Regions from separate parts of the Bacillus sp. 5RYD7K genome, predicted to be linked through region 2. Evidence: riboswitches for the same ligand, from Rfam matches in the RefSeq annotation. Region 2 holds a riboswitch; each other region holds the start of a gene.
The links. Region 2 has a riboswitch for S-adenosylmethionine ahead of metN (methionine ABC transporter ATP-binding protein MetN). Riboswitches for the same ligand answer to the same signal wherever they lie in the genome.
Positions count from the first base shown of each region.

Region 1: another riboswitch for S-adenosylmethionine. It lies ahead of ACQE26_RS18285 (bifunctional homocysteine S-methyltransferase/methylenetetrahydrofolate reductase); the one in region 2 lies ahead of metN (methionine ABC transporter ATP-binding protein MetN).
Region 3: another riboswitch for S-adenosylmethionine. It lies ahead of ACQE26_RS15985 (phosphoadenylyl-sulfate reductase); the one in region 2 lies ahead of metN (methionine ABC transporter ATP-binding protein MetN).
Region 4: another riboswitch for S-adenosylmethionine. It lies ahead of mtnW (2,3-diketo-5-methylthiopentyl-1-phosphate enolase); the one in region 2 lies ahead of metN (methionine ABC transporter ATP-binding protein MetN).

Region 1 is NZ_CP191200.1:3,728,871-3,734,165, reverse strand. It holds gene ACQE26_RS18285 (bifunctional homocysteine S-methyltransferase/methylenetetrahydrofolate reductase) at 239-2,080, opposite strand; SAM riboswitch class I at 2,170-2,291, opposite strand; gene ACQE26_RS18280 (YajQ family cyclic di-GMP-binding protein) at 2,392-2,883, opposite strand; gene ACQE26_RS18275 (CvfB family protein) at 2,983-3,879, shown strand; gene ACQE26_RS18270 (DUF3941 domain-containing protein) at 4,050-4,172, opposite strand; gene ACQE26_RS18265 (DegV family protein) at 4,221-5,072, opposite strand; gene ACQE26_RS18260 (YitT family protein) at 5,198-5,295, shown strand, end outside.
Region 2 is NZ_CP191200.1:1,647,463-1,652,757, forward strand. It holds gene gcvH (glycine cleavage system protein GcvH) at 1-68, shown strand, start outside; gene ACQE26_RS08165 (YusG family protein) at 123-359, shown strand; gene ACQE26_RS08170 (toprim domain-containing protein) at 427-789, shown strand; gene ACQE26_RS08175 (thioredoxin family protein) at 798-1,118, shown strand; gene ACQE26_RS08180 (SCP2 sterol-binding domain-containing protein) at 1,215-1,565, shown strand; SAM riboswitch class I at 1,677-1,783, shown strand; gene metN (methionine ABC transporter ATP-binding protein MetN) at 1,889-2,914, shown strand; gene ACQE26_RS08190 (methionine ABC transporter permease) at 2,907-3,575, shown strand; gene metQ (methionine ABC transporter substrate-binding lipoprotein MetQ) at 3,589-4,404, shown strand; gene ACQE26_RS08200 (carboxymuconolactone decarboxylase family protein) at 4,497-4,874, shown strand; gene ACQE26_RS08205 (YuzK family famiily protein) at 5,067-5,219, shown strand.
Region 3 is NZ_CP191200.1:3,258,087-3,263,381, reverse strand. It holds gene ACQE26_RS16000 (dihydroorotate dehydrogenase) at 1-330, shown strand, start outside; gene pyrF (orotidine-5'-phosphate decarboxylase) at 299-1,018, shown strand; gene pyrE (orotate phosphoribosyltransferase) at 1,015-1,647, shown strand; SAM riboswitch class I at 1,749-1,853, shown strand; gene ACQE26_RS15985 (phosphoadenylyl-sulfate reductase) at 1,980-2,681, shown strand; gene cysP (sulfate permease) at 2,694-3,758, shown strand; gene sat (sulfate adenylyltransferase) at 3,806-4,954, shown strand; gene cysC (adenylyl-sulfate kinase) at 4,968-5,295, shown strand, end outside.
Region 4 is NZ_CP191200.1:3,499,250-3,504,544, forward strand. It holds gene kinD (sporulation kinase KinD) at 1-31, shown strand, start outside; gene spo0E (aspartyl-phosphate phosphatase Spo0E) at 240-500, opposite strand; gene ACQE26_RS16965 (1,2-dihydroxy-3-keto-5-methylthiopentene dioxygenase) at 771-1,310, opposite strand; gene ACQE26_RS16970 (methylthioribulose 1-phosphate dehydratase) at 1,326-1,955, opposite strand; gene mtnX (2-hydroxy-3-keto-5-methylthiopentenyl-1-phosphate phosphatase) at 1,913-2,617, opposite strand; gene mtnW (2,3-diketo-5-methylthiopentyl-1-phosphate enolase) at 2,614-3,828, opposite strand; SAM riboswitch class I at 3,910-4,009, opposite strand; gene ACQE26_RS16985 (pyridoxal phosphate-dependent aminotransferase) at 4,046-5,242, opposite strand.

The DNA of each region.
Region 1 (5,295 bases), 1.9 Mb from region 2:
GGATGCTTCTATGAGCGCTTTTTCTGTTTCAGGAGAATTCTTTACACATGATCACATGGGGGCCGAAGCCGGGTATTCAAAGGGGCCGCCCCCATTCCTGCCAGATTAACATGCTTCCCGCTTTTTGAGTCCGATATTCCTCAAGCGCCGCCGTGCCGCGCAGCACGTCGTGTCTGATCGCGTACGTGTCTTCTGCTGTGATAAAAAGCCGCCTGTATGTCAGGCGGCCTCTTGATTATCAATGCAAATATACATCGGCCCGCTTTTCATCCTTTTGCTTAATATAAGCAGCGAGCTCTGACGTCAAATCAGAACGGAGAAACGGGGTGATTAAATAAATTCCGTTGAACAGTTCGCACGCCGTGTCAAGAAGCGATTTGGCGATGGCGAGGCCCTCGGCTTTCTGCTTCCGCTTGTCTTCGCCGGCGAGCGCCATTTTTTCGCGGATGCTGTCAGACAGCTTAATGCCCGGGATTTCATGATGAATGAACTCTGCATTGCGGCTGCTCGTTAACGGCATGATTCCGATATACACCGGTGTATTGAGATGTTTTGTTTCATGATGAATGTCAATGAGCTGCTGCTCCGAATACACAGGCTGGGACACGAAGTAGTCAGCGCCGCACTCGATTTTTTTCTCCAGCCGTTTTACGGCCTTATCCAAATGACGGACATTCGGGTTAAACGCCCCGGCTACGGAAAAGTTTGTTTTCTTGCCGAGCGGTTTCCCCGATAAAGAAATACCCTCGTTGAATTGTTTAATCAGCCTGATCAAGTCAAAGGACGTTAAATCATAGACGGAGGTAGCCCCCGGAAAGTCGCCGATTTTTGAAGGATCGCCGGTGATGGCTAAAATGTCGGTGAGCCCGAGCGTATCCAGCCCCATTAAATGTGACTGAAGGCCGATGATGTTGCGGTCTCTGCATGTAATATGGACGAGAGAACGGATATCAAGGCGCTCTTTCAGCAATGAACCGCAGGCGGCATTGCTGATCCGCGGTGTCGCCAATGAATTGTCGGCGAGCGTCAGTGCTTCTATGCCGGTTTCCTTTAATTCTGCCGCCGCTTGCAGAAATTTGTCAAAATTCAATTTTTTTGGCGGGTCAAGCTCTACGATAATTGACCGTTTTTGCGCGGCGATTTCGTTTAAACCCGGCTCGGTCCGTTCATCCCGGACTGAGATGACTTCTTCTTCCCGCCTGATTTTCACTTCTTTATCAGTGACCGGTGAAAGTCCGCGGACCGCTTCAGCCATGGCTCTGATATGGTTGGGCGTCGTGCCGCAGCAGCCGCCGATTATGCGAGCGCCCTGAGTGCGGAATTGTACGGCGCTTTCCCGGAAATAGGCATCGTCCGTATCATAAACAAGCCGGCCTTCTTCTAAGGACGGAAGGCTGCTGTTCGGATAGACCGATAAATAAGCGTCACGGAAAATCGGCACTTCGGTGAGCGCTTCAATCATGTGGTACGGGCCGAGCCGGCAATTGATTCCCGTTATATCAGCGCCGAGATCGGCAATTGACCTGAGAGCTTCCCGAAGCGGCGTTCCGTCCTGAAGCACGCCCTGTTCGTGCATGGATACGTTCAGCATGATCGGAAGTTCCGTTTCTTTTCTGGCGATCTTCAGCACTTCGCGCGCCTCTTCTAAATCATAGTATGTTTCCAAAAGCAGGCCGTCCGGCTCTTCGTGCAGCAATAAATAAAGCTGCTCCCGAAAGCTGCGTTTAATCTCTTCAAGGCTGTAGGCGTTTTTGTTAAAGGTGCGGATGCCGCCCATCGTTCCCAATACATAAGCGCCGTCTGAGGAAGCGCGCGCGATTTTGACCGCTTCCTGATTGATTTTTTTCGTTTCATCCTCAAGGCCGTATCTGGAGAGCTTAATAAAATTCGCGCCGTACGTGTTCGTCTGGATGATGTCTGCACCTGCTTCCACGTATGCCTTATGTATCCGCTTGATCTCATCGGGCTTAGATACATTCAGTTCCTCAAAACATCTGTCAATGCCGTAGGAGTAGAGGAGAGTGCCCATCGCGCCGTCTCCGATTAAAATCCGTTCTTCTAAGTCTTGTAATAGTCCCATTGTTTGCCTCCTTCATCACATTCAGCAAGGAAAAAAGAGAAATAAAAAAAGTCTTCTTAAGAAGAAGACTTTGTAATCATTTGTCTCTCTTCTTATCTTCCAAGCTGTTTTTAGCTTGCTGGATTTAGCACCTTGGTCATGGTTTGGGTAAACCACTACACCGGTTGCTGAAGCGTCGTCGGGCCAGTCCCTCGGCTTCTCTTGATAAGAACGTTCATGTAATTGTCATGGGTTTCCAAAACTTAACTGTGAAAATCCCTTTCTCCAAATTTACCGAAAATAGAGACAATAATCAATAGGAATCACATAATTTATCTGAAATTAATAAATTGAACGTCAATCGGCAGGTCTGCTCCGCGGACAGCTGCAATAATCTGCTGCAGATCATCTTTATTTTTTCCGGTGACGCGCACTTGGTCGTCCTGAATCTGCGACTTAACCTTCAAGCCGGAGTTTTTAATCACCGCGTTGATTTTTTTGGCGTTGTCTTTATCAATGCCCTGTACAAGCTTCGCGCGCTGGCGCACCGTGCCTCCCGATGCATTTTCGATTTTGCCGTATTCAATGTTTTTCGTCGGCACGTCCCGTTTAATCAGCTTGCCGCTCAGCACATCCTTGAGCTGATTCAATTTAAACTCATCATCAGAAATCAGAACAAGTTCTTCCTTTTCTAAAGTCACATCGCTTTTAGATCCTTTAAAGTCATAGCGCGTGCCGATTTCTTTCAGCGTCATCTGAATCGCATTCTGCACTTCAGGAAATTCAACTTTGGATACAATATCAAAAGAACTTTCTTTTGCCATGAGAAAACCTCCTATAACATTTCACTTATGTGTTGATTATAGTAGAATAAAGAGAAATGTCCAACAGCACAAAGCATGAATTTGTGCGAATTGGAAAAAATGAGAAAAACATCAGCCTCTGACGGGCGAAGCAGGAAGGACGATAACATGAAACCAGGGCAGCAGCTCACGCTTAGTATAGATCACCAGACCGATTTCGGTTATTTTTTAACGGACGGCGAGGATACGGTTCTTTTACATAACAGTGAAATCACGGAAGATATCGAAGACAGAGATGAAGTGGACGTGTTTATTTACGTCGACCATCAGGAAAGGCTTGCGGCGACGATGAAAAAGCCGCTCATCAGCTTTTATGATTACGGATGGGTGGAAGTGACGGACGCTGTGGAAGATATGGGCGTATTCGTCGACGTCGGTCTGTCAAAAGACGCGCTTGTCGCAACGGAGCACCTGCCTCCGTACAAATCCGTCTGGCCGCAAAAAGGCGACAGACTGTATTGCATGCTGAAGGTGACAAGCCGCGGGCGCATGTTTGCCAAGCCGGCGCCTGAGGATATCATCAGTGAATTATTTACGGACGCAGAGGAAGACGTCATGAATCAAAACCTGACGGGCACGGTGTACAGACTGATCGCATCTGGCTCTTTTATGATTACAGATGAAGGCATCCGCGCGTTTATTCACCCTTCAGAAAGAAAGGAAGAGCCGAGACTCGGCAGCCGCGTGACAGGGCGTGTCATCGAGGTGAAAGAAGACGGGTCCGTCAACATGTCGCTGCTGCCGAGAAAGCAGGACGCGCTTTCGGTTGACGCAGAAGAGATTCTGACCTATTTGAGATCAAGAAACGGCGCAATGCCTTACGGAGACAAAAGCCATCCTGACGATATCCGCGAACGGTTTCATTTAAGCAAAGCCGCCTTTAAGCGGGCGCTCGGGCACCTGATGAAAAACGGCAAAGTGTATCAGGAAAACGGCTGGACATACGAAAAACAATAAATATTCTGCAAAAACATCGGTGAACAAAAACCGATGTTTTTTATTTCCGCAAAATCTGCTATATCCTGTATTTATTTATCAGGTCCGCCGGTTTACTTTGTAACTGGCGCACTTATGGCCGTACAGAAAAAACAGCCCTCTTTCTCTAAGGTAAGAGAGCTGTTTTGCATTTACAGATGGTCCGGTTTTTTTGAATTCTGGTTTTTTCCCGCCTGCCGGTTTTTTTCGGCAAGCCGGTTCTTTTTTTGATTTAAGGCGTTATGATCCAGCGGTTTTTTGTCATCATCTTTCATGCGGCAAAGCCTCCCTTCTTTACGATAGGATGCCCGCGGCATTGGAAATTATGGCTTCAGGAAAAAAATCGCGAGCGTTCCCGGACCGGAATGGGCGCCGATGGCGGAACCGATTGAATGAAGAATGATCTCTTTCGGACCGAACGCATCTTCAATCATCTCTTTCATGCGAAGCGCCGTCTCTTCATTGTCGGCATAGCTGATTCCGACTGTTTGATCCGCCCAATCGCCGCCTTCTTCCTTCATCATTTCTAAAATCCGTTTAAACAGTTTCTTCTGTCCGCGCAATTTTTCGAGCGGCACGAGTCTGCCGTCAGCCACATGCAGGATCGGTTTGATGTTCAAAAGCCCGCCGACAAAAGCGGACGTTTTTGAAATCCTGCCGCCCCGCGCGAGATAGGCGACATCATCGACCGTAAATATATGTTTCATCCGTGCGCAAAAGCTCTTTACAGACGTTTCGATTTCTTGTATTGTATTCCCGTTAACACAGAGTGTTTGCGCATGCATCACCGCGAGGCCGCAGCCCAATGAAGCGCATTTGGAATCTACAATCCGTAAATCAAATTCGGGAAATTCCTCTTTGATTTCATTGGCGACCATCACGGCCGTCTGATAAGTGCCGGAAAGACCTGAAGAAAAGGCAATGTAAATCGCCGGCTCTCCCAGTTCCGCGTATTGTAAAAATACTTTTTTTATCGTATCCGGTGATGCCTGGGATGTTTTCGGGACTTTCCCATCCCGCATCGCTTGAAATATATGATCCGCCTGAATGGTGACCGCGTCCTCATATTCGTTTCCGTCGAGTGTTACGTGCAGCGGAATGAACCCGATCCGGTTTTCTTCAATGTAAGATTGCGGCAGATCAGAGGCGCTGTCAGCAATAAGGTGAACTGTCATCATAATTCCCTTCTTTCCATTTGGTGAGAGTGATGCCAACTATATCATATAAATGTGGCAAAATAGTGTTCAAAACTTTGTTTTAAGGGAAAAGCTAATAATGAAAATGAGCGGAGGAGCAAGCCATGGTACTTGAACAAGTAAAAAAATTAGCAATCGTCGTCATCGGCGCGTTTCTATATGCGGCGGGGCTGAATTTATTTCTGATACCGGCGAATGTATA
Region 2 (5,295 bases):
CTGATGCTAAAGAAATCGAAAACCTCATGACTTCCGAGCAGTATGACGAAATGACACAGGAAGACTGATCGGATAGCAAAAGGGCCATTTGGACATTCTATCTGTAACGGGAGGTGTCTAATATGGCTTTTGATAAACAAAAGGTCGATGTGACGGAAAACGTCACGGGCCGCTTTCAAAACGGCCGGTTTTCCTTGTTTCATGAAAATGAAGCCATCGGCGAGATGACAGGCATGAACCAGTACGAGCTCAAACAGGGCTTTTCATTTGAGAATCAAAAATTTTATAAAACAGCCGATGTCATAAACGGCAGTGATCCGAAATATGTGGATTGCGATTATGAGAACGGCTGGTGTTAACAGTTGGCGGTGAATTTCACTGCCTTCTTTTTTAATCTGACGCTAAAACAATCGGCAGGTGATGCTTATGAACAACGAAGATGAAAAGGTGATCATCGTAGAAGGGAAATCGGATAAAATCAAAGTCAGAGAAGTGCTCATCGAACCCGCGGAAATCGTCTGTACAAACGGGACGATCGGCCAAACCGAACTGGAAGATTTGGCGGACCGCCTGTTTGACAGAGACGTCTTTATATTAACGGACGCAGATGAATCCGGAGAAAAATTAAGAAAACAGCTGAAACGGGAGCTTCCCGAAGCGCGCCATATCTATATAGACAGAACATACAGGCAAGTCGAGTCGTGCCCGGGCCATCATCTCGCATCTGTGCTGATCAGAGCCGGCCTTGATGCAGACCCTGTATTTTTGAAAAAGAACGACCTGAGGTGATAATCAAAATGAAAGAACTCCAAGAAAATGAACTCGAATTGATTCAGGATGACGTCTATCTCCTGTATTTGTACACCCCGTTTTGCGGCACATGCCAGCTGGCGTCCAAGATGCTTTCTGTCGTCGAAGAAATGCTGCCCGGCACCGCCTTCTATAAAAACAACGTGAATTATTCCCCCGCATTCGCCAAAGCCTATCAGATTGAGAGCGTTCCGTGCTTTTTGCTGTTTAAAGGCGGAGAACTTGTTGAGAAAGGATACGCCTTCCGCTCCGTTTCTTATTTATATGAGCTGATTAAACAAAAAACATCGCAAACGTTCCCGATGTGACAATTTTTACAGGAAAATGTCGTGCGGTTTATAAAGGGTTCTGTCCGTTAAAAAGAGAAAGTGTATGTATGGCCATTAAAACGGGAGGTTATACGAGTGGAGAAAATAGAAGTTTTGGAGAATGACGGACAGCATCTGTTTTTGAAACCGCTATTAAACGCCTCAACGCTGCTGATTACATTCCAGGGAGAAAAGGAAGCCTTAACGGTCTCAATTAACGGACAGGGAGAAATGAGAAAAACGTCGGTTTCAAAGGAAAAATCTAATTTGACCTTTTACGGAAACCAGACGGAAATCATCCATCTCCTGCACGGTGATGTCTCTTTGCAGAAGCTCATCCAAAGCGGAAAACTCAAAGTGAAAGGATCATTCCGGGCCCTGCTGAAGCTGGAGGCCATCCTCTGGCTGACAAACGGATTTTTTCAGACGATCAGCAAACGGCCGTAAACTGCCAATCTACTATGTGACAATAGCTTCCATTATTTATTTTATTGACTTTTTATCATTCGCCGTGCTATTCTACAGTAAGAATTTCCGGACGAAAATACGATATGTTTTCTCTTATCAAGAGAGGTGGAGGGAAGTGCCCTATGAAGCCCGGCAACCATCAACGATGTTGAAATGGTGCCAATTCACTCAAAGCGGTCTGCTTTGAAAGATGAGAGAAAGGCCTTTTTCAATAAGCCTTTCTGCTCATTTTTGCAGAAAGGCTTTTCTTTTGCGTAGAAAACCGGAAGATTTCTTAGAATAGTGTAAGGCAGGTGATTGCTTTGATCCATCTTCAAAATGTTTCAAAAATTTATAAAGCGAAGCATGGGGATGTCAATGCTGTCCAAGATGTCACTCTTGATATCAAAAAGGGCGAAATATTTGGAATTATAGGATATAGCGGAGCTGGTAAAAGTTCCTTAATCCGTCTTTTGAACGGCCTTGAAAAGCCGACGTCAGGTATCGTGGAAGTTGCGGGGACGGAATTAAATAAAGTAAGCAGCCGCGGGCTGAGAAAAGCGCGCCAGGAAATCAGCATGATTTTCCAGCATTTTAACCTTTTGTGGTCGCGCACCGTTCGGGAGAACATTATGTTTCCGCTGGAAATCGCCGGCGTGAAAAAAAGCGAACGGGTCCGCCGCGCCGATGAGCTGATTAAACTGGTCGGATTAGAGGGGAAAGAAAAGTCTTATCCGTCACAGCTGAGCGGCGGTCAAAAGCAGCGTGTCGGCATCGCCCGGGCGCTCGCCAACAATCCGAAAGTCCTTCTGTGCGATGAAGCGACATCAGCGCTCGACCCGCAGACGACCGATTCAATTTTGGATCTTTTATCCGATATAAATGACAGACTCGGTCTGACGATCGTGCTCATTACCCATGAAATGCACGTCATCCGAAAAATCTGCAACAGAGTCGCCGTTATGGAAAACGGGAAAGTCGTTGAAGAAGGCGAAGTGCTCCAAGTTTTCAGAAACCCGCGCGAACCGATGACCAAGCGTTTCGTTCAGCAGGTGACAGAACCGGAGGAGACGAAAGAAACCATCCAGCATTTTCTGCAGGAAACCGCGACAGGAAAAACGATTCAGCTTTCATTTGTCGGGCAGGCCGCCGAGCAGCCCCTCATTACGGAGATGATCCGAAACTTTGAGGTGGACGTCAATATTCTGCAGGGGAAAATCTCACAGACGAAGGACGGAGCCTACGGTTCTTTATTCATCCATATTGACGGTCAGGAAAAAGAAGTAGAAAACGTGATCCGGTTCATCAAAGACAAACAGGTAGAAGCAGAGGTGATCACAAATGTTTGAAAAATGGTTCCCGAACGTTGATTTAACCGAGCTGTGGACGGCCACATACGAGACCCTTTATATGACGGTCATCGCCTTAGTCTTTTCATTTGTCATCGGAGCGATACTCGGTCTTCTGCTCTTTTTAACGGGCAAGGGAAGCTTATGGGAAAATAAAATCATTAACACCGTGATTGCGGCGGTCGTTAATATTTTCAGGTCTATTCCGTTTCTTATTTTAATTATTCTGCTTCTCGGCTTTACTAAGATTTTAGTCGGCTCGATTTTAGGGCCGAACGCCGCATTGCCTGCGCTGATTATCGGCTCCGCGCCGTTTTATGCCCGGCTTGTTGAAATCGCGCTGCGGGAAGTCAATAAAGGAGTCATCGAAGCTGCCAGATCAATGGGAGCAAAGACATCGACGATTATCTTCAAAGTGCTGATTCCTGAATCAATGCCTGCGTTAATTTCGGGCATCACCGTTACAGCCATCGCCCTGATCGGATCTACCGCCATTGCCGGCGCCATCGGTTCAGGCGGACTCGGAAACCTTGCATATGTAGAGGGGTACCAGTCCAATAATACGGATGTAACGTTTGTAGCGACAGTATTTATACTCATCATCGTCTTTATCATTCAAATCATCGGTGATGTGATTACAAATATAATAGACAAAAGATAAGGGAGGATTTACATTGAAAAAGATTGTACTAAGTGCGCTGCTGCTTGTGTTCGCGGGAGTTTTGGCCGCCTGCGGATCAAACGGATCAAATAAAAAGGAAATCGTCGTCGCTGCGACAAAGACGCCGCACGCTGAAATCTTAAAAGAAGCGGAGCCGCTCCTGAAGGAAAAAGGCTACACATTAAAAGTAAAAGTGCTGAACGATTACAAAATGTACAACAAAGCGTTAGCTGATAATGAAGTGGATGCGAACTACTTCCAGCATGTTCCTTACCTTGAACAGGAAATGAAAGAAAATAAAGATTACAAACTCGTGAATGCCGGAGCCGTTCACCTTGAGCCGTTCGGTATTTATACGAAAAAATACAAATCACTGAAAGACCTGCCTAAAGGCGCGACCATCATCATGACAAACAACGTCGCTGAACAAGGCCGTATGCTGGCGATGCTTGAAAAAGCCGGACTGATTACACTTGATCCGAAGGTAAAAACGATTGACGCCACTACGAAAAACATTACGAAAAACCCGAAAAACCTGACATTCAAAAAAATCGCCCCTGAATTAACGGCGAAAGCATATAATGAAGAAGAAGGCGATGCAGTCTTCATTAACGTCAACTATGCGATTCAAAACAAACTGAATCCGTTAAAAGATGCGATTCAAGTGGAATCAACGAAAAACAACCCGTACGCAAACATCATCGCTGTGCGAAAAGGCGACGAAAAATCAGCGAAAATCAAAGCGCTTATGGAAGTGCTTCACTCTAAGAAAATCAAAGACTTTATTGAGAAAAAATACGACGGAGCCGTGCTTCCTGTATCTGAATAAAGCAAAAACCCCGGATGGATCATCCGGGGTTTTTTTCGGGTATTAATCGGAGAACTGTCCATAATAAAAAGGAAGGTTAACGATTGGAGGGAATGGCAGTGGCTCAATACCAGGATAACGGAAAAAGCGTGCATGACGCATTGAAACAATATAAAGAAGGTTTAGGCATATTCGAGCAAAAAATGCCGATGATGGGGCGGAAGTTTAATGAATTTACTGAACAGTGTTTTTCAGCGGATTCATTAACTGAAAAAGAGAAACAATTAATCGCTCTGGGCATCAGCATCAGCGCTCAAGATGAATTTTGCATGATTTATCACACGAAAGGCTGTCTTGATCAGGGTGCGACAGAGGAAAACATCCTTGAGGTCATCAGCGTCGCGGCGGCATTCGGGGGAGGCGCGGCTCTCAGTCAGGGAGTAACCCTCGTGCAGCAGTGCATTCAGGAATTCGGACATACAACGCATTAGAAAGAGCAATCGTATGAATACCGTTTTTCAGATAAAGCCAGCGCCGGTTACCGGCACATTCGAAAGGATTCAGGGGCACACTCCCTTTGGCCGGAGCAGAGGATCATTGTTACAATAGAAGCAAATATATGAAGGGATTGATTCATTATCTGCACCAGCCACGAGAGACTGGACCTTGACTATACGCCTGAAATGGAAAAAGCGATGCAGAAGTCACACGGCATCGGCTACGAGGAATACGGACGGCGTCTTTCAAAAAGGATGGAAGTCGAACGGCAGAGGGAGCTTGAGTACCAAAAAAGCAAGTTCCTCGCAGCGCAGCTTAATGAGAAAATCGGTCAGTAAAAAAGGGTGGAATTCCGCCCTTTTTCTGTTTTAAACAGCTTTAATTACACCCTGATCTTTGATAAACTTTAGGAAT
Region 3 (5,295 bases), 1.6 Mb from region 2:
CGGCCGATTTTAGCAAATAAAACGGGCGGACTGTCAGGCCCGGCGATCAAACCGGTCGCCATCCGGATGGTATACGAAGTCAGCCAGGCCGTTCAAATTCCGATTATCGGGATGGGCGGCGTCCAGACCGCAGAAGATGCATTAGAATTTCTTCTCGCCGGAGCAAGTGCAGTTGCCGTTGGGACGGCCAACTTCGTCAATCCGTTCGTCTGCCCGGAAATCATTGAACAGCTCCCTCGTGTGCTGCGCCAATACGGCTATCAATCTGTAAGTGAATGCATCGGAAGGAGCTGGAAACATGCAGAACAACCTGCCCATCATCGCGCTTGATTTTGCATCAGGAGAAGAAACTTTAGCGTTTCTAGATTTGTTTGAAAAGGAAAGGCTGTTTGTCAAAACGGGGATGGAACTTTTTTATCAGGAAGGCCCCGCCATCATTCATCAATTAAAAGAACGGAACTGTGATATATTTTTAGATTTGAAGCTTCATGATATTCCGACTACAGTCAATAAAGCGATGAAGCGGCTTGCGGGTCTCGGCGTTGATCTCGTCAATGTGCATGCCGCAGGGGGCGGACGCATGATGCGCGCAGCTCTTGAGGGGCTTGAAGAAGGCACGCCGGCAGGCAAAAAACGCCCGTCATTAATCGCAGTCACCCAGCTGACGAGCACTTCAGAGCAGATGGCGAAGGAAGAGCTTCTGCTGCAAAAGCCGCTGTTAGAAACGGTTGTACATTACGGCAAAATGGCTGAAGAGTGCGGGCTGGACGGAGTGGTATGTTCAGTTCATGAAACAAAAGCCATTTATGAAGCGGTCCGGCCGTCATTTCTGACAGTCACGCCGGGCATCCGCACGGCCAATGACGCAGCTGATGATCAAGTCCGGACGGCGACTCCGTCATTTGCGAAAGAAAACGGTTCGTCAGCCATTGTCGTGGGCCGTTCAATTACAAAAGCGGAAAACCCCGTTAAAGCATATGAAGCCATTAAACTGGAATGGGAGGGCGTTCGCCGATGAAACAGGCTATCGCAAAACATCTATTACACATTGAAGCTGTCTTTTTACGCCCGAATGAGCCGTTTACGTGGGCGAGCGGCATTCTATCGCCGATTTATTGTGACAACCGTCTGACATTGTCGTATCCAAAAGTGAGAAATGATGTGGCGGACGGGCTCGGCAGACTGCTGAAAGAGCATTTCCCCGAGGCGGAGATGATCGCGGGCACTGCCACGGCAGGCATTCCGCATGCTGCGCTTCTCGCAGACCGTACAGGCGCTCCGATGTGCTACGTCAGAAGCAAACCGAAAGCGCACGGCAAAGGAAATCAAATAGAAGGCGCCGTTAAAAAAGGACAAAAAACAGTCGTGATTGAAGATTTGATTTCTACCGGGGGCAGCGTGCTTGAAGCTGCGGCGGCCCTTCAAAGAGAGGGCGCGGAAGTTCTCGGCGTCATTTCAATTTTTACATACGGACTGCCGAAAGCAAGAGAAGCCTTTAAAAAAGCGGGTCTGCCGTACTACTCGTTAACAGATTATGACACGCTGATTGAAGTAGCGCTTGAAAACGGAACGATACATTCAGATGACATTGAGAAACTGAAATCATGGAAACAGAATCCCGAGTCAAAAGATTGGTTTAAAAAATAATGACAATAAAAACAGGCCTCAGGGCCTGTTTTATTATTCCTATCAAAAAACTCGGGTTGACTTCTGTTAGAATTGTGCTAAAATTTAGTACAAATCTAAAAAGCTTATCAAGAGCGGCTGAGGGACTGGACCGATGACGCCCGGCAACCTGCGTGACATGCAAGGTGCCGCATCCAGAAAAATGCACAGCATTTTGAAGATAAGGGCTATAACGGGTCACTGTCTTTCATTCCGCTGGATTGAAAGTTTTTTATATGAAAAAAGATTGAGGGATAAGACAACCGGCAGAAAACAACAGCTGTTTGATTGTCTCCGGGAGGAGGAAAGAAAAAATGCTAACGTATGACACATGGGAGGAACCGGAGATTACATTTCCGGAAGACGATTCCTATAAAGGCGCGCTGTCCGTTTTAAAATGGGCATACGGCCACTACGGAGACCAGCTTGTTTACGCGTGCAGCTTCGGGATTGAGGGAATCGTCCTGATCGATTTAATTTCTAAAGTGAAAAAAGACGCGGAAATCGTGTTTCTCGATACAGGACTTCACTTTAAAGAAACATATGAAACGATCGAAAAAGTGAAAGAACGTTACCCGGGACTGAACATCATCCTGAAAAAGCCCAGCCTTACTCTTGAGGAACAGGCCGAGGCTCACGGAGATAAACTGTGGGAAAGAGAACCGAACCAGTGCTGCTTCATCAGAAAAATTCTGCCGTTAAGAGAAGCGCTCGCCGGGCGTCCGGCATGGCTGTCCGGCCTCCGACGCGATCAAGGGCCGAGCCGGGCGAATACGAATTTCCTGAATAAAGACGATAAGTTTCAATCCATTAAAGTATGCCCGCTGATCCACTGGACGTGGAAAGACATCTGGAGATATACATCCAAGCATGAGCTGGATTATAACATTCTTCATGATCAGGGCTATCCGAGCATCGGCTGTGAACCGTGCACTTCACCTGCGTTTACCGCAGAAGACCTGCGGAGCGGCAGATGGAACGGAATGGCGAAAACAGAATGCGGACTGCATGAATAAAGGAGCTGCACAATGGAATTAGCCGCTATTTTATTCTGCCTGTTTTTCGCCATGAATATCGGAGCCAGCGGAGCCGCGGCTTCAATGGGAGTCGCTTACGGGTCCGGCGCCGTTAAAAAGAAAACGTATGCGCTGATTATCTGCGCGGCCGGCGTCCTGTCAGGGGCGGTTATCGGCGGCGGAGAAGTCGTTAAGACGATCAGCGGCGGAATCATTCCCGAACAGACCATTACGCTCACCATTGTCTGTATTATTATCGGAGCGGCGGCGTTATCGTTATTCACGGCGAATGTGCTCGGCATTCCGCTGTCGACGAGCGAGGTCACCGTCGGGGCGATTGTCGGGGTCGGCGTTGCGTACAAAGTATTGTTTCTGCAGCATCTTTTGGTCATCGTGATTTTTTGGGTCCTCGTTCCGTTTGTCGCGTTCTGTTTCACGTTTCTCGTATCGAAGGTATCCAGTTCTCTGAATATTCGAGTCATTTCGAGCCGGAAACAGAAGGTTTTGGGGGTTGTCCTGCTTATTGCGGGGTTTTGGGAAGCTTTTTCAGCCGGAATGAACAACGTCGCAAATGCGGTGGGCCCTTTAGTTGCCGCCGGCGTGCTCAGCGTGTCCAAAGGGACGCTGTACGGAGGCATCTTTGTCGCTCTCGGCGCTCTGCTTTTAGGACGCAGAGTGCTTGAAACCAACGGGAAAAAGATTACGAGATTTTCCGCCGGCGAAGGCATACTGCTTTCCGGAACCGGGGCCGGGCTTGTCATTATCAGTTCCGTGTTCGGTCTGCCGGTTCCTTTGGCGCAGGTGACATCATCATCAATCATCGGTATCGGAATGGCCAAAAACGGGCCGAACGTTTTTCATAAAGAAGTCGTGAAAACGATGCTCAAAGTATGGGTCGTTTCGCCGTTTTTGTCACTGTCGATTTCGTATCTGCTTGTCTCTCTGCTGTTAAAAGGAGATTACTATTCCATCTTTATGATGGCCAGCGTGCTTTTGGCAGCTGGCGGAGCCGCCAGTCTGATGAAAGCTATCCGAAAAGAGAAACGCTCTGTCCATGAACAAGGCGGGGGCATTTAACTATTAATCTGAGTTTATTTATCTGTTAACTGGGAGGAAAATGTACTATGAGTCTAGCACCGCACGGAGGAACATTAGTTAATCGGGTGAATGAGCAGTATGATCTAACATCCGTCCAAAAAGAAATTGAGCTGGATTTGATTTCGTTTGCTGATTTAGAGCTGATCGGAATCGGAGCCTACAGCCCGATTGAAGGATTTTTCACAGAAAAAGATTACGTGTCAGTCGTTGAAAATATGCGTCTGGCATCCGGGGCCGTCTGGTCTTTGCCGATTACGCTTCCGGTCGATTCAGAAAAAGCGGCTGAGCTTGCTGTCGGAGACACCGTAAAACTGACTTACGGCGGAGAAACATACGGCGCAGTGGACATCGAAGATATTTATACGCCGGATAAACAAAAAGAAGCCGTTCACGTATATAAAACCGATGATGACGCTCATCCAGGCGTGAAAAAACTATTTTCACGCGGCGATACGTATGTCGGCGGGCCGATCACATTAATCAAAAAAGCGTCAAAGCAGTTTCCTGAGTTTACATTTGAACCTGCTGAAACGAGACGAAGCTTTGAAGAAAAAGGCTGGAAAACCATCGTCGGTTTCCAAACGAGAAATCCGGTTCACCGCGCTCACGAATATATCCAGAAAACCGCGCTTGAGACGGTTGACGGCCTGTTTTTGAACCCGCTCGTCGGTGAAACAAAATCAGACGACATTCCGGCGGATGTCAGAATGGAAAGCTATCAGGTGCTGCTCGATCATTATTATCCGAAAGACCGCGTTTTCCTCGGCGTATTTTTGGCGGCAATGCGGTACGCGGGACCGAGAGAAGCCATTTTCCACGCGCTTGTCCGCAAAAACTACGGCTGCACGCATTTTATCGTCGGCCGCGATCATGCCGGCGTCGGTGATTACTACGGCACATACGAAGCGCAAGAGCTGTTTGATCAATTTACAGCGGATGAGCTCGGGATTACACCGATGAAATTCGAGCACAGCTTCTTCTGCCAAAAATGCGGCAACATGGGAACGGCCAAAACATGTCCGCATGACAGAGAAGACCACGTCATTCTGTCGGGAACAAAGGTCAGAGAAATGCTGCGAAGCGGCGTCATGCCGCCGGCGGAATTCAGCCGTCCTGAAGTTGTCGATGTGCTGATTAAAGGGCTGAAAACGAAAGAAGAAGCAGGCGTTTCTTAAGGAGGAAAAAAGAGTGACAAATCGTGATATCGTATGGCATGAAGCCTCAATAACGAAAGAAGAATACCAGCAGAAAAACAAGCATAAAAGCTCTATCCTCTGGCTGACGGGTTTAAGCGGTTCAGGGAAATCTACGATTGCAAACGCCGCAGCCCGCGAGCTGTTTGAACAAGGCTATCAAGTCATTGTGCTTGATGGAGATAACATCCGTCACGGCTTAAACAAGGACTTAGGATTTTCTGATGATGACCGCAAGGAAAATATACGCCGAATCGGGGAAGTGGCAAAGCTTTTCGTTCAGCAGGGCACCATCGTCATTACGGCCTTTATTTCTCCGTTCC
Region 4 (5,295 bases), 1.9 Mb from region 2:
CACCATTACCCTCCCTGCCGCTTCACGATGAAAAAACACCCTGAAAGAGGGTGTTTTTTATATAAGAAGAATATGTGTAAGAGGATATACAGGGGAACGGCATCATAGCCGGCAGATAGATACGAGGCGCTTCGTGAGCTGTGCCAGCGGAAAAGCCCGCTGACTGTACGCGGTCATCTTTTTAGATGCGGCGGTTGATCATGAAGCGCATTCAGTCTTCGTTATCTGTTTATCATCAATCATTTGTTTGCTTCATATGCAGGCATGACGTCACCGCGGGAGAACAAGCCTATTTTCTTCACAAGGCCCTGTATTCCTTGGTGATGTGTGCGTTCACGGTTTATCAGCTGCTGATACGCGTTCATCAGACTGTCCAGTTCCTGACTGTGTCTGATCGTGTCATATCCTGTAAACCCCTGCCTGTTAGCCGCATCTATCATCATTTTTCTCTTTTCATCAATAGATACTAGCAATTTTTCTTGTTCAGAATAACTGCCCATTCACTTCACCCCTCACCGCTAAAAGAATAGGAAACAAGTTTGATTGGGTTATTGAGCATTATTACAGATTATACTTTATTTGTAAACATTTTTTTACTAAATAACTTAATTTTTCATTTCATATTGGAATCTTTACTATGATTACGAGAATAATACCCATTCAGGTAATGATATAAACAAAATGCGCCCATTTAATGCATAAAAAAACAGAGATTTTATATTACAATAAAAAACCTCTCATGCGGCTGACCGCATGAGAGGTTCGGACATCTATCCGTTTTGCACACTTTCATTTTCATAAATCGGCACCCATCCTTCAGTCGTCACGAAGATTCGGATTGCGACGACCCGGCGGTCCTCCTGAAGCGTAAAGTAGTGGCGGATGTTCTCCGGAACCGAAATCAAATCCCCCGGATTTAAACGGACATCAAAAAAAGTGCCGTCTTTGCCCTGAATGACGAAGATGCCGTGCCCGCTGACGATAAAGCGGACTTCATCATCCGTGTGGTGATGTTCTCTTTGAAAATTTTTCAACAGCTCATCAAGATTGGGTGTTGTATCTGATAAAGAAATGACATCCTGAGACCGATAGCCGCGCCGGGCTGAAATATCCTGAATCTCCTTGTCAAACACCGTGAGAATCCGGTTTTTTTCATCTTCGGTTAGATCGTATTTCTCCGAAAGCTCAGGCGGAAGTTTTTCAATGTTCCACTGCTCATAGATCACCTCTTGTTCGTCTAAAAAGCGCGCTACTTGTTCCTGATGTTCAATGATCGTATTCTTTTCGTCATGAATTCTGATTGTCGCCATTTTGCATTCCTCCTTTTATTTTACAAGCTGCGGCCGAAGTGACAGAAGCTTGATGTGACAGCTGAATAAAAATTCATAGGCTTCCAGCACCCTTTTTGCCTCAAACGCGGTCCGCCCCCATGCCGTAATGCCGTGGTTGCGGATTAATACCGCGCCTGATCCGGCGTCTGCATGGCGCGCAAAGCTTTCGGCCAATGCCGGGATGTGCGCCGGATTGTCAATGATCGGAACGGTCACCGACGCGTTTTCCTCCCACAATCCGAGCGCCTTAATAATCTCCTGCCCCTGAAAGGTGATCTGTTTTTCATCCCCGTAGAGCTCTGAGATGACATTATTATTAACGGTATGGACATGCAGACAGCAGCCCGCGTCTGTCTTTTGGTATAAGTACGTATGGAGAAGCGTTTCTGCCGAGGGTTTTAAGGAATGGCCGGTCTCAGCGGGCTCCCCGTTCTCATCGACTAAGAGAAAATCTTCGTCTGTTTCTTTTCGTTTGTCTTTTCCGCTTGCTGTAACGAGAAACGTCAGCGGCCCGTCGGATACTTTGATGGAAAGATTCCCGCTTGTAGCCGGGAACCAGTCTCTTTCAGCCAGCTCGCGCTTTACTTCGGCAAGTTCGCGCCAGCGTTCTTCTTTTGCAGCCATGACTGCACCTCCCCGATATTTTCGATGCCTGCTTTCACTTCATGAAAATCTTGAAAAGGCTGATGCTGAAGACCAAGCTCTTTGCATTCAGTCAAAAGATAATCTCTCGCAAAACACATATCGGATAACTTTGCAGCCTCGACATCCGTCACCGAATCACCGATCATAATGAGAAATTTCTGCCGGTCGGATAGCTTCCGGATGACTGACGGTTTGCAGCAGCCGCACTGATTCGTGCAGGCTTCGTCACAGGCGTGCGGCCAATTGATATGAATATATTCATTGTCAAAGGATGCATGATTGCAAAAGATCCGCTCTTTTTCTACGATGCCTTCTAAAAGCGGATGCACAAAAAAGTCCATCCCTCCGCTTACGATGTAAAACGGGAGATCGTTTGACCGGACAAACGAAACAAAATCCAAAAAGCCGTCCCGTATTTTCGCATCCTCCAGAATAAAGTCAGTCAGCTCTTCTTTTAAGCTGCTCGGCAGCAGCCCGAACATCCGGCCGACTCCTTCCTGAATTGATATGCTTTTAGACAGAACACCGTCTTTTAATTCAAGCCACTCAGGGGGTGCGAATTTTTTCATCATGCTGACAATGTTGTCGTTCATGGTGACTGTTCCGTCGAAATCACAAATAATCAGCGGTGTGCGGGTCATACGGTTTCCGCCTTTCCCCATTTGTCTAATGCGAGCTGAAGATCTTTGCACGACGCGGCTTTTTCTTCAATCGGCTGTGCTTCAAGCACCGCATCAATGATGGCGCGGAACGCTCTTCCGCCGCCCTCGGCTCCTTTCGGATGGCCGTGAATGCCTCCGCCTGCATTGATGATGTGATCAATACCGAAATCACGCATCAGCAATGGCACCATGCCGGGATGAATGCCTGCTGACGGGACGGCAAACGTCGGGTGAAAGACGTCGTCTTTTACACATTCATGATGGATCGCAAGTGCGGACTCCTTCGGAAGAGCGACGGATCCGTATGGTGACGGGAATAAGCTGAAATCGGCGCCGCAATAGCGGTTCAGCTTGCCGAGCAAAAGGGCGTGCGATAAACCGTAAACGGGAGATGATGTAAACGCGCCGCTGACCGCCGGGTGCGCCATAATCGGAAGCGGGATTTCCCTGTCTTCAGCAAGGCTTTGCATGACGTCTAAGCCGTAGGCGAACACATTCAGTAAGAGGGCGTCTGCCCCGAGTTCTGCCGCGCGTCTTGCTTTATCCCGCAATTCAGAAGTCCTCCCCGTCAGGTTTACGGCGTACAGCGTGTTATGCCCCGTCTCCTCCCGCGTTTCCTTCAGGACTTGTTTTCCTTCGATAATGCGGGTTTCAAACGGAGCCAGTTCATTTTCAAAGAAAATTTCGTCATCTTTAATAAGATCCACGCCGCCGAGCGCCTGTTGTCTGAGCTGCTCTTTAATGTCGGCAAGATCACGTCCGATCACGCCTTTAAAGATGCTCATCAGAAGCGGTCTTTCAAATTCGCCCAGCAGTTTGCGAATGCCGTATATACCGAATTTCGGCCCGGGAAGGGAACGTTTAAACCCTTCGGAAAATTCAAGATCAGTCAATTTTATTTTTCCGTCCAGTGACAGCTTTCCGAATACCGTCGTCAGGACGGCCGGTATATCTTTTGAAAAGTTCGCCTCAGGATAGGCGATGGTGATGATGGATTGTGTTTCGTTTTCTTTGGCCCCTTCTTTATCCTCAACTTTCACGACCCGGCCTTTATGCTTTCTGAGCTGTTCCTGTTTCACCAGGGGCAGATCCGTCCAGGAGCCTACCGTCAGCCCCGCCGCAATCTGTTCCGCCCGCTTTTCACTGTCCGTTGTGTCCGTCAGAAGATATGTTGCCAATACTTCGCTCATGCGTGAACGCCTCTCTTTCTTTCGCAAAACATAAAAAAGCCTCTTCCTTATGAGCAGAAAGAGGCTTCGTGTTATGTCCGAATCTTATCTCTCAGCTCCTGCTGCAAGAATTAGCACCGTGCTTTATCAGTCGGTTGCCGGGCTTCATCGGGCTCGTCCCTCTGCCTGCTCTTGATAAGAATAATGATTTTATAAAGTATTTTGAATTATCGCATTGTTATCCTGATATGTCAATGCTTTTTCGGGTGAAAAGATTCAGCTTCCCGATCCGTTCCGCAGCTTCTTTAAGTCTTTCTTCACTTGTCAGAAGACCGACTCTTATATAGCCTTCTCCCCATTTTCCGAACCCGTTTCCGGCTGCGACCGCGACATCCGCTTTTTCCAAAAGCAGATCTGAAAACGACTGCGACGTATAACCGTCCGGCACCGGAAGCCATGCAAAAAAGGAACCCGCCGGAGCCGTCACATCCCAGCCGATATCACGGCAGGCTGCAATCCAGGCATTGCGTCTCGACTCATATCTGTCATTTTGCGCTGCGACGCACGTCTGATCCGCCAAAAGAGCGGCGGCTGCCGCCTGCTGCGCCGCGGGAAATAGGCTGACAAACATATGATCTTGATAAAGGTTGATCGCTTCGATGACAGACGCGTTTCCGACGGCAAATCCGACCCGCCAGCCCGCCATGTTATACGTTTTGGACAAAGTATAGATTTCAATCCCCGTTTCTTTTGCGCCTTCTGTCTGCAAAAAGCTCAGCGGTTTATGCCCGTCAAAACCGACGGCCCCGTATGCGAAATCATGAACGACACAAATGCCGTTTTGTTCCGCAAAGCTGACCGTCTCCTCGAAAAACGCCTTTGTTGCCACAGCACCGGTCGGATTATTCGGATAATTGAGATACAGCAGCTTCGCCTCGTTCTGCACCGTTTCAGGAATTGCGCTGTAATCGGGGAGAAACCCTCTATCTTCCGTCAGCGGCATCATTTCCATTTTCGCTTTCGCAAGGGCGACCCCCGACCAGTAGTCAGGATATCCGGGATCAGGCACAAGAATGGTATCTCCCGGGTTCAAAAGACATTGCGGAAGCTCAACAAGCCCCGCCTTGCCTCCGAACAGCACGGCTACTTCCGTTTCCGGATCAAGCGTCACCCCATACTCCCTTTCATAAAATTCAGCCGCGGCTTTTTTGAAGCTGTAAGCGCCCCGGAATGATGAGTATTTATGATTTTCCGGCCTTTCGACGGCGCGCTTCATTTCTTCAACGATATGCTGAGGCGTCGGCTGATCGGGGTTTCCCTGTCCTAAATTGATGATGTCTTTGCCTTCTTTCAGCTTTTGATTGACCTTTTGCACCAAAGATGCAAAAAATTGTTCCGGCAGCTGTTTGAGTACATCTGAGACTTCAAAGTTCATATTTTCACCTTCTAAAAATGTCTTGAAATGATAGTCCATCATCATATATGGTT